Linked DNA regions of Tistrella bauzanensis. The protein of the gene in region 2 interacts with the protein of the main gene of each other region in a pairwise test. Links are inferred from orthologs where the notes say so. Each region holds a gene or a part of one and is shown on either strand. Other genes may lie near its edges.

Region 1 (5,514 bases), on a different replicon or contig from region 2:
CCGGATCTGCCGCCGATCAGATCGACGGCCGTGAGGTCAGGCGCACGCACGCACGGACGACAAGGATGGCAGGAGTGGAGGGACTCGAACCCCCAGCCCCCGGTTTTGGAGACCGGTGCTCTACCATTGAGCTACACTCCTACACCGCCGCGCGGATCGCACCCGGTTGCCCGGACACATCGCGCCCTTCAAAGATCACGGCCTGCCCGAAGGACAGATCCCCACCCGACAGACCAGATGTCTCAGCCGGGCAAGGATCACCGTCATCCGCAGGTGCGGACGGGCCATCCTTCTAGCGCGTCATGCCCCGCTTGTCGAGGGGCTTTCGACAGCATTTTGCCCGGAAATGCGCGCCATGCCGACGGCAGGCGTCATGCCATGAACATCCCTGGACCGCCGCGCCGAAATGCCGCGGCCCCTGCCCGGCACGAAGCCTGGCAGGGGCCGCAGAACCAGGGCCCGACGGTCCGCGAACGGCCTGTCGGGCTTAATCTTACCGTCGATCAGGCGATGACCTTGGCGACGACGCCGGCGCCGACGGTGCGGCCACCTTCGCGGATCGCGAAGCGCAGGCCCTCATCCATGGCGATCGGCGAGATCAGCTTGACCATGACCGACACGTTGTCGCCGGGCATGACCATCTCGGTGCCTTCCGGCAGCGTGATCACGCCGGTCACGTCCGTGGTCCGGAAGTAGAACTGCGGACGGTAGTTGGTGAAGAACGGGGTGTGACGACCGCCTTCTTCCTTGGTCAGGATATAGGCTTCCGCCGCGAACTCCGTGTGCGGGGTGATCGTGTTCGGCTTGGCCAGAACCTGGCCGCGCTCCACATCCTCACGCTTCGTGCCGCGCAGCAGCACGCCCACATTGTCGCCGGCCTCGCCCTGATCCAGCAGTTTGCGGAACATCTCGACGCCGGTCACCGTCGTCTTCGTGGTGTCACGCAGACCGACGATCGACACTTCCTCGCCGACCTTCACGATGCCGCGCTCGATACGACCGGTCACCACCGTGCCGCGACCCGAGATCGAGAACACGTCCTCGATCGGCATCAGGAACGGCTGATCCTTCGGACGATCCGGGGTCGGGATGTATTCGTCGACCGCGCGCATCAGCTCAAGGATCTTGTCGGCACCGATCGCCGGGTCACGGCCTTCGATGGCGGCAAGCGCCGAGCCCATGATGATCGGAATGTCGTCGCCGGGGAAATCATAGCTCGACAGCAGCTCGCGGACTTCCATGTCCACAAGCTCCAGAAGCTCCTCGTCGTCGACCTGATCGACCTTGTTCATGAACACGACCAGCGCCGGAACGCCGACCTGACGCGCCAGCAGGATGTGCTCGCGGGTCTGCGGCATCGGGCCGTCCGCCGCCGACACGACCAGGATCGCGCCGTCCATCTGCGCCGCACCCGTGATCATGTTCTTCACGTAGTCGGCATGGCCCGGGCAATCCACATGCGCGTAATGACGGTTCTCCGTCTGATACTCGACATGTGCGGTGTTGATCGTGATGCCGCGTTCCTTCTCTTCCGGCGCCTTGTCGATCGAGTCGTACGACGTGTAGGTCGCACCACCGGTCAGCGCCAGAACCTTCGTGATCGCAGCGGTCAGCGTCGTCTTGCCATGGTCCACGTGACCGATCGTCCCGATGTTCACGTGCGGCTTGCTGCGCTCGAACTTTTCCTTGCCCATCGTTGCTCAAACCCGACTTGAGAGCTGTACCGACTGAGACGACGCGAGACGACCCCCAAAACGCAACCAGCCCCCGATCGAAACCGGAGACATGTTCGCGAGGGCGGCTCTGACGTCAGGGATTTGGAGCGGGTGACGGGAATCGAACCCGCATAGCCAGCTTGGAAGGCTGGAGCTCTACCATTGAGCTACACCCGCGTCCGCGCGCGACGCGCGCCCCTTCAGGCGAAGAGGTCCGCACGCCCCGCGTCTGCATCCGCGACCAAGCTGCGCTGCAGGAGAAAAGTGGTGGAGGGGGTTGGATTTGAACCAACGTAGGGAAAACCCGGCAGATTTACAGTCTGCTGCCATTGACCGCTCGGCCACCCCTCCATGGGTGCGTCCTGCACCGCGCCTTGGCGACGGCACTATGGAAATTCGCGGGAAGAAGTCAACGGGAATGTTGCAGGGCAAGCAATCCATCGACACACTCCGGCGATCCGACGCGACCCGCATTGCTGCGGGTTAGCCTGACCCGGCTGGCGTTCCGGCCGAAACATCGCCCGATCAGGCGGCGTTTCGTCTGGTGCCCTGCCGTGTCCGGCGCGGTGTAGCGCGTTCGTAACCAAACCGAGGACCGATGTCAAACCCAGATCGTCATCGCCCGTCACGCAGCGGCTCATCCACAGGCCCCCGGGGCCGTCAGGGCAGCGGCCCGAACCGTCCCCGCGGGGGTGGCGGCGATGGCGGCGGGCTGTGGTTCTATGGCCGCCACGCGGTCGAGGCGGCGCTCGCCAACCCCGCCCGCAGCCTGCACCGTCTGATGGTGGCAGAACGCTCGGAAGCGGCAGGCGACCCGAAGCTCGCGGCCCTGGCCCGCGGCCGTGGCCTGGACGTGGAAGCCGTATCGCGGGCCGATATCGACCGCCGCTTCGGCGAGGACGCGGTCCATCAGGGCATCGCCCTGCACCTGGCCCCCCTGCCCGAGCGTGATCTTGACGCGACGCTGACCGCCGGCGCACCCTCCGGCACCGGCCTGGTCGTGGTGCTCGATCAGGTTACCGATCCGCACAATGTCGGCGCCATTCTGCGTGCGGCCGCAGCCTTCGGGGCGGTCGCCGTGGTCACCACCGAACGCCGGGCGGCGCCGGAAAGTGCTGTGCTCGCCAAGGCGGCCTCCGGCACGCTCGAAACCGTACCGCTGATCCGGATCGGCAATCTCGCCCGGGCGCTCGACGACCTGAAGCGGCTGGGCTGGTGGTGTGTGGGGCTGGACGGCCATGCCACGGCCGATATCCGCGCGCCCGGCCTGCCCGACCGGCTGGCGCTGGTGATGGGCGCCGAGGGGCCGGGCCTGCGCCGGCTGACCCGCGAGACCTGCGACCTGCTGGTGCGGCTGCCGATTTCGGATCAGGTGGAAAGCCTGAACGTGGCGACGGCGACCGCGGTGGCGCTCTATGCGCTCGGCCCCGGCCGCACGCCGCTGCCGGCCCCCACGCCCCCGCTTGGCGCCACGCCCCCGCTTGGCGCCACGCCCTCGGCTGGCGCCAAGCCCTCGTCAGCCTGACCGCCAGCCGCCGTCAGCTCGCTTTCGGCCGGCCGCGGCGCGCCGCCGTCGGCCGGCAACCTCAACTCCACGGCGAGCCCCGGCCCGGCGCCGCCGGCGGTGCCGGCTGTCCCGGCATCAGCGTCCATCAGCACCAGTCGCCCGCCATGCAGCCGGGTGACGGCATCGACAAGTGCAAGGCCCAAACCACTTCCCGGCAGACTGCGCGCCGGATCAAGCCGCGCGAAGCGCTCCACGACCCGCGCGCGCTCGGCCGCCGGCACGCCCGGCCCCCGATCGGCGACCCGGATCACGATCGCATCATCATGCGCGTCTCGGGCGAGTGATAGCACCACCGGCCCGGCGCCATGCTTCAGGGTGTTTTCCAGCAGATTGGCAACCGCCCGCTGCATCAGCGCCCGGTCGCCCGGCCGGGCGATGCCCGGGGCGATATGCACCGCCAGAACCCGGCCGGCATCCTCGAACAGCAGGTCATAGATCTCGCCCAGTTCGGTGACCAGCGCGCTCAGATCGACATCCGACCAGGCGGTGCGCCCGGCACCGCTTTCGGCGCGGCCGATCGCGGTCAGCGCCTCGAAAGTCGCGATCACCCGGTCGATCTCGGCCAGCGCCTCGTCCAGCCCGGCACGCGCCTCCGACGGGTCGGGCTGGCGCAGGGCCACCGCTTCCACCGTCACCCGCGCCCGCGCCAGCGGCCCGCGCAGATCATGGGCCATGGCATCCGATGCCACCCGGCTCGCGGTCATCAGCCGGCCGATTTCGTCGAGCATGGCGTTCACCGCCTGGGCCAGACGGTCGTATTCATCGCCACTGCCGGCGCGGGGCAGCCGTTCATCCAGGTCGCCGCCGACGATCCGGCGTGCCGCCAGCGCCATCGCATCCACCCGCGCCAGCGACCGGCGCGCCAGGATCCAGCCGCCATACAACCCCAGCACCAGCACCAGCCCCAGCGACCAGAACGACGCCTCGACCACCAGGTCCCGGAACCGGGCGCGCTCGGCCAGGTCGCGCCCGACCAGCAGCCGGAAGCCGCCGGCCAGGCGATAGACCCGGATCCGCGCGCGGCGGCCATCGGCGAGTTCGGCATCCAGCGTGCCATCCGCGGCCCGCTCGGCGGCCCGCGGCCAGCCGCTCAAGGTACCCTCGATCGGCACCCCGTCGGGGGCGGCCAGCAGATAGATCCCGCCCAGGCCGATGCCGCTGTCGCCGGGGCCGGGACCGCCGCCACGATCGCCGGGGCCGGCGGGCGACCGGATGCCCGACGACCGGATACCCGACCGCGCCCGCACCACCTCGATCAGCCGGCCCAGCCCCTCAAGGCGGTATTGCTCGGCAAGACCGCGCACCTCGGCATCCAGCGTCTGGTCGATCTGGCGGTCGATCAGCGCCAGCGCCGCCCAGGTGACCGATCCCAGCACGATCGCGGTCGAGGCCACGAACACGGCCAGATACAGCGCCACGATCCGCGCGGCCGAGGTCCGCCGCAGCCGCCGGAACAGGCCGCCGCCCTGTGCTGCATCAGTCACGGTCACCACCGGCCGCCGCGTCCCCACCATCCGGGTTGCCATCATCGGAGACACCATCGTCCGGGCCATCATCCGTCAGGCCGATCGAATATCCGCCGCCGCGATGGGTGCGGATCAGCGGCCGGCCGAAGCCGCGATCGATCTTCTGGCGCAGCCGGCTGACATGGACCTCGACCACATTGGTCTGGGGCTCGAAATGGAAATCCCACACCCCCTCATACAGCATCGCCCGGGTCACGACCTGGCCGTCATGGCGCATCAGGAATTCCAGCAGCCGGTATTCCTGCGGGCGCAGATCGATGGCGCGGCCGGCACGGGTCACGCGGCGGGTGCGCAGGTCGATGTCCAGATCGGCGATCACCAGCCGATCGCGGGCCTGCGCCTGTGCGGGACGCCGGCCCAGCGCCTCGACCCGCGCCACCAGTTCCACGGCCGCGAAGGGCTTCGACAGATAGTCGTCGCCGCCCGCCTTCAGCCCCCGCACCCGTTCATCGACATGGGCCAGCGCCGACAGGATCAGCACGGGCACGCTCTGGCCGGCGCCGCGCAGGGCACCCAGCACCGCCAGCCCGTCCAGTCCCGGCAGCATCCGGTCCAGCACGATCACGTCGTGGCCGCCGCCGGTCGCCAGAAACAGCCCGTCACGGCCGTCGCCGGCGCGGTCGACGACATGGCCCGCCTCGGTCAGCGCGCGGGCGACCTGGGCGGCGGTGCGGTCGTCATCCTCGATGATCAGGATCTTCATGAT
Region 2 (5,648 bases):
CGCCAGCGCCTGCATCAGCGCCTCGCCGGCCTCGCCGCGCCACAGCCGCTCGGCGCCGGTCTGGGCCAGGGCCGGGGTGATGTCGTCGGCGATGGTGGCGGTGGTGGCGGCAGCGGCGGTGGCGGCCAGATCGGCGGCGCCGGTCTCGGCCAGGGCTTCGGCGGCGGCGACATGGGCATCCAGCAACTCGTCGAACCCTGCCTCGCCATCGGTCATCATCGCCGCGAAATCGCCGATGCGTTCGTCCAGCCGCTCGATCCAGGGTCCGAGCGTCGCGGCCACGGCCTGGATGCGGCCATGATCGCGGGCGCCGGTATCCGCCAGCGCGCCATCCAGCGCCGCGCGCAGCCCGGCCATACCGGGGGCTGGCCTGGGGCCGCGCAGCAGGGTTCGTTCCAGCAACCGGCCGCCGGCGCGAAACTGCCCTGGCGGCAGGCCGCCCGCCGCCAGCGGATGCTTGACCAGCGCCAGCAGCGGCACCGGCGCCAGCCGCTCGGCGGCGGCCCGGGCGATCAGATCCAGAAACACCGCCGGCCCGCTCGCCATCAGCGGCCGGCCGGCGCTGTCATCGAGGTTCAGGCCCCAGCGGCGCAGCTCGCCGGTCACCCGCCGCGCCAGCCGGCGGTCGGGGGTGACCAGGATCGCGGTCTGCTCAGGGGTCTGGAGCACAGCCCGCATGGCGACCGCGATCGCCGTTGCCTCGGCACGCGGATCGGCCGCGTCCAGCCGGTCCAGCCCGTCCAGCGACGTCGGTCCCACCACCGACAGGTTGGCCCAGCGGTCGGTGGTCTCGGCCGGGCGGAAAGCCTCGGCCAGCAGGATGCGGCGGTCGCGACCGGCGCGGATCTGGTCGCGGGTCACCGCCGGCCATACCGGTATGGCCGCGGCGGTCAGCCCCAGCTCGTCGACCAGCCGGGTCAGGGCATTTTGCGGATGGGTCGGATCCTGGCGGATCGCCACCAGGGTGTCGGCATCCGGGGTCTCGTCCAGCGCCGGCAGAACCACGGCGCCCTGGGGCAGACCGGCCACCGCCCGGATCAGCGCCCGTGTGGCCGCCTGGCTGCCGGTCGATCCGGCGATGATCACCGGGTCCGCGGGTGGCTCGGCCGCAAGCCGGGCGGCCTCGGCGCGCAACAGCCGGTTGCGGCGGTCGATGGCGTCGATCGCACCGGACTCGGCCAGGATCTCGGGCCAGAAACGGCGGATGATGTCGACGAAGGCCAGCACCTCCTGCCAGTGCCGGGCCAGGGCCTCGGGCACCAGCCGGTCGAGCCGGGCAAGGTCGACATCCTCGACCAGCGCCTCATCGAGCAGGCGGGCCAGGGCATCGGCCAGCCGGGTCGCCTCGTCCAGCGTCAGGCTCTGGCCATGATCGCGCGCGCTCCAGCGTTCGATCAGCCGCGCCAGCCGCATCCGCCGGGCCAGCGGCGACATCGCCGGCGGCAGGGCCAGGATGTCGGCAGCGGCCCCCGGATCACCGGCCTCGGCCAGCATCAGCTCGTCGGCCTCGACATCGCCCAGCGGCTTCAGCCGGGGCAGCAGAGCGGCGCGGCCATCGGCGGCGACCAGAAAGGCACGGGCCAGTTCGTCGATCGCCCGGCGCGTGGGCAGCAGCACGGTCATCCGGCCCAGCCGCTCAGGATCGCCGCCGGCGGCATCGATCAGCCCGCGAGCCAGCACATCCAGAAACGGAATGCCCGCCGGCACCCGCCACACCCCGGATGGAAACCGGCAGGCAAGGGCAGCGCTGCGGCCCCGGCGGCCGGCGGCCGACATCGTGCTGTCGCTCATGATCTGGCGCTCATGATCTGGTGCTCATACCGGCGATCCCCCTGCATCCGCGACCGCCGGTGCCCGCCCCCTCGGCGTCAGCCGGTTACGGGATCAGCCGATCAGGTCATGGCGGCCGCGCACCACCCGGTCGGCCAGCCGCACCGCCTGTGGCGTGCCGACGGCCATATAGACACCATCATGCACCACGCCATACAGGCGTTCACGCTCGATCGCCCGGTTGAACAAAAGGTTGAGCGAGAACGGCCCGTCGGGCAGGTCGGTGAACAGCGCCGGGCTGAGGATCTGCAGGCCGGAATAGAGATAGGGCGCCACTTCCCATTCATGGCGGCGGCGCAACTGACCCAGCTGGTCCATGACGAAATCGCCGGTGCCGCCATAACCCAGCGCATAGGGCATCGGCACCAGCAGCAGCAGCGCGTCCATGCGTTCCGGGTCGAAGGCGCGCGCCAGCACCTCGCAGGCGTGGGTCGGGCCGTTCAGCAGGATCTGGTCGGAATTGGACACAAAGAACGGCGCGTCGCCCAGCAGCGGCAGCGCCTTCGCGACACCGCCGCCGGTTTCGAGCAGCGTGTCCTCGTGGCTTTCCAGCAGTTCGATCGCACCCCCTGAGCGCGTGGCCAGTTCGGCCCGCAACCCCGCCAGATGCGCCGACAGCCTGGCTGCGTGATGATGGGTGTTGACCACGATCCGCGGCACGCCCACCTCGACCAGCCGGTCGAGCGTCCAGTCGATCAGCGGCCGGCCGGCGACCTCGACCAGCGGCTTGGGGCGATCATCGCTCAACGGCCGCATGCGGGTGCCGAGCCCCGCCGCCAGCACCATGGCGCTGGCCGGCATGCCGCCGCTGCCGGGCCGCCCCGCCGCCGGCTTGGAATGATCTGCCGTCGCAGACCCGGACAGACCAGAATGACCGGACAGATCGGAGGTGGTCATGCGGGGTCTCCTTCGACAGGGCCGGGCGGAACCGCCGTGGTGCGACCACGGGCGTCCCAGGGCAGATGCTCGTCCAGCCATTCGGCCAGAGGGTGCAGAGCCGGGTGCAGCAGATCGTGTTCGATCATCCGCCACACCCGGGGCTGATAGTCCAGATAGCGGGGCTTGCCGTCGCGCAGATGCAGGCGGGCGAAGATGCCGGCGATCTTCATGTTGCGCTGGGCGCCCAGCACCGCGCAGGCGGTGCGGAAGGTCTCGGTATGACCGGCGCCGCCATCGGCATCACCGGCGGCACTGTCGCCAGCGAGGCCACGCCGGCGCGCCAGATAGCGACCGACCATCGCCTCGGCCAGATCGGGAGCGACGTCGCGCCGCGCGTCTTCCAGCAGCGACACCAGGTCATAGGCCGCATGGCCGATCAACGCATCCTGGAAATCGATCACGCCCACCCGCGCCGTGCCGCGACGGCCGGGCAGCCAGAGCAGGTTTTCGGCATGATAATCGCGCAGCACCAGAACCTGTGGCACGCCGACCGTGGCCAGCAGCGGTTCAAGGACGGCGATGAAGCCCTGGCGTTCGGCATCCGTGGCCGTGCGGCCCAGCGCCAGCGGCCAGTACCAGTCGATCAGCAGCAGCGATTCGGTCAGCAGCACATCAGGGCCATAGACCGGCACGTCAAGCGCCGCCGCGCCCGGCCGGTCGTGCAGATCGGCCAGCAGATCGACGGCACTGGCATAGAGCGCCGTCTCCAGCGTGGGATCGCGGTCGATCGCCACCCGGAACAGATCGTCGCCCAGATCCTCCAGCAGCACGAAGCCGGTATCGGCATCGGCGGCCAGCACCGTCGGTGCCGACAGGCCCAGCGCCTTCAGATGCGCGCAGACCTTCAGGAACGGCCCGACATCCTCGTGCGGGGGCGGGGCATCCATCAGCACCGCCGTCTGGCGGTCGAGGCGGAGCCGGTCATAGCGGCGGAACGAGGCATCGCCGGCCAGGACCACCCGCTCGGCACCGCGCCATCCGGCGCGGGCGATGAAGCGCGCCCGCTCCAGATCACGCGGTTCCGGCTCGGCGCCGGCGGCCATGACCACCGGGATGGCGGGTGGGGTGACGGGTGGGACGTCGGTCATCGATCATTCCGTGACGGGGCGGATGGGCCGGACGCATCGGGTGCCTCAGCATCACCGGCATCATCCGCGGGAAGTTCACAGGTATGACGCCCGAGCCGCGCCGTCCAGTCGCCCGGCGCATCGATCGTGACCACGCGCGCGCCATCATCGGCGATGGAGAAACGGAGCCTGAGCGCGTCGCGATCCAGCCGGCCACCGGCACGCTCAGGCCATTCCACCAGCACCAGACCGCCGGCTGCGGCATCCTCCAGCCCCAGTTCGTCGATCTCGTCGGGATCGTCGATGCGGTAGAGATCGGCATGGGTGACCTCGACGCCGTCGAGCGCATAGCTCTGCACCAGGGTGAAGGTCGGGCTCGGGACATCGATGTCGGCGCCGGCGAGGCTGCGGATCAGCGCACGGGCAAAGGCGGTCTTGCCGGCCCCCAGATCACCATCCAGCAGCACCATGCCGCCATCGCGCAGAACCGGCGCCAGCCCGCGGGCAAACGCCGTGGTATCCGCCTCACGCGCAAGGCGGATCGGCCGCGGCGAACCGCCGGCACCGCCGGTGTCGAGCGACCGGCAGGGCCTATTCCCGGATGGTGCTGTCATCGGGGCGTTCTAGCCTGTTGACCGGCATCGAGCAAGGGGCGCGGGACAGATCAGCCCGCAAGCCCGATATGCGCCACCAGCGGCGCGATGATCCGGTCCAGGGCGGCACGGGTCGGCAGATGGCCCAGCCCCTCGATCGGATGCAGCCGCGCGCCGGCGATGCGGGCAGCACCCTGGGCGGCCTGCGCGAAAGGCACCACCGGATCGGCGGTGCCATGGATGAACAGGGTGGGACAGGTGATGCGCCCCAGCAGGTCCGCGCGGTCCCCCGCCGCCTCCACCGCCGCCATCTGCCGGCCGGTGCCCAGCGGCCGATAGCTGCGGGCGACGGCAGCCTCGATCCGGTCGCGGTGCTCGTCATCGCCGGCCGTCAGCGCCGTGCCGTCGAGAAGGCGAGACTGGGCCACGAACAGCGCGACATCGGGCGCGCGCAGCAGGCTCTCGGCACGGGCCGCCCCCAAAGCGTCGCGCACCTCCGCCGCCGCCTCCACCCGCCGCTGGCCACCCGACGACATCATGCAGGCCAGCGACGCCACCCGGCCGGGATGGTTGGCGGCGATGATCTGGGCGATGCGCCCGCCCATGGAATAGCCGACCAGATGCATCCGGTCATACCCCAGATGGTCGAGCAGGGCCACCGTATCGGCCGCCATGTCATAGAGGGTGTAGGGCGTGGCCGGCGGTGCGCCCTGATCGCCCAGCACCACGGGGCCGAAGGCGCTGGACAGCCCGGCATCGCGGTTGTCGAACACCACCACCGGGTGGGTCCGGCGCACGGCATCCAGCAGCGCCGCCGGCCAGTCGGTGGCCTGCATCGACAGGCCGTTGATGAAGATGACCGGACATCCGTCTGGCACCGGCAGCCCCTCCGGCACCTCCGGTGCCAGCTCGGCGCAGGCGATCGTCATGTGGTCCAGATCGACCAGACGGGTTTCGATGACGGTCACGACGCAGAGTTCCTTCGCGTGTCGGATTGTGGACGGCAGATGGGGCGGGACGGATGGTCAGGCGGCGGATATCGCCGCCGGGCGCGGTGCATCGACCGCCGCCAGAACCGCGCCGGCCAGATAGAGCGAGCCGCAGATCAGGATGCGCGATGGCGGGTCGCCGGCGGCATCGCCGACGGCCTGGCGCCAGTCGGCGGCGGCGGCGGCATCCAGGCCGCGCGCGCGGGCGGCGGCGGCAAGATGCTCCGGAT

What was found. Proteins that work in one complex are often made in the same cells at the same time.
Region 1: the proteins of tsaE (region 2) and rlmB interact in binary tests that used the Escherichia coli proteins (3 or more experiments, as listed by UniProt). The link is inferred for Tistrella bauzanensis from one-to-one orthologs.

The regions. Positions count from the first base shown.
Region 1 is NZ_BMDZ01000024.1:11,470-16,983, reverse strand. The notes cover bases 1,345-4,276. They hold rlmB (23S rRNA (guanosine(2251)-2'-O)-methyltransferase RlmB), read left to right. Parts: upstream 1,345-2,313; coding sequence 2,314-3,240; downstream 3,241-4,276. Other genes in these bases: IEW15_RS11380 (sensor histidine kinase), read right to left, coding at 3,129-4,276; tuf (elongation factor Tu), read right to left, coding at 1,345-1,694. Also shown: more of tuf, read right to left, coding at 504-1,344; more of IEW15_RS11380, read right to left, coding at 4,277-4,772; IEW15_RS11375 (response regulator transcription factor), read right to left, coding at 4,759-5,511. UniProt on the Escherichia coli protein: Specifically methylates the ribose of guanosine 2251 in 23S rRNA.
Region 2 is NZ_BMDZ01000012.1:16,722-22,369, reverse strand. What follows is about bases 2,653-5,648. They hold tsaE (tRNA (adenosine(37)-N6)-threonylcarbamoyltransferase complex ATPase subunit type 1 TsaE), read right to left. Parts: upstream 4,451-5,648; coding sequence 3,854-4,450; downstream 2,653-3,853. Other genes in these bases: IEW15_RS07295 (bifunctional folylpolyglutamate synthase/dihydrofolate synthase), read right to left, coding at 5,455-5,648; IEW15_RS07300 (alpha/beta fold hydrolase), read right to left, coding at 4,501-5,397; IEW15_RS07310 (aminoglycoside phosphotransferase family protein), read right to left, coding at 2,724-3,857. Outside these bases: double-strand break repair protein AddB, read right to left, coding at 1-1,791; IEW15_RS07315 (nucleotidyltransferase family protein), read right to left, coding at 1,885-2,631. UniProt on the Escherichia coli protein: Required for the formation of a threonylcarbamoyl group on adenosine at position 37 (t(6)A37) in tRNAs that read codons beginning with adenine.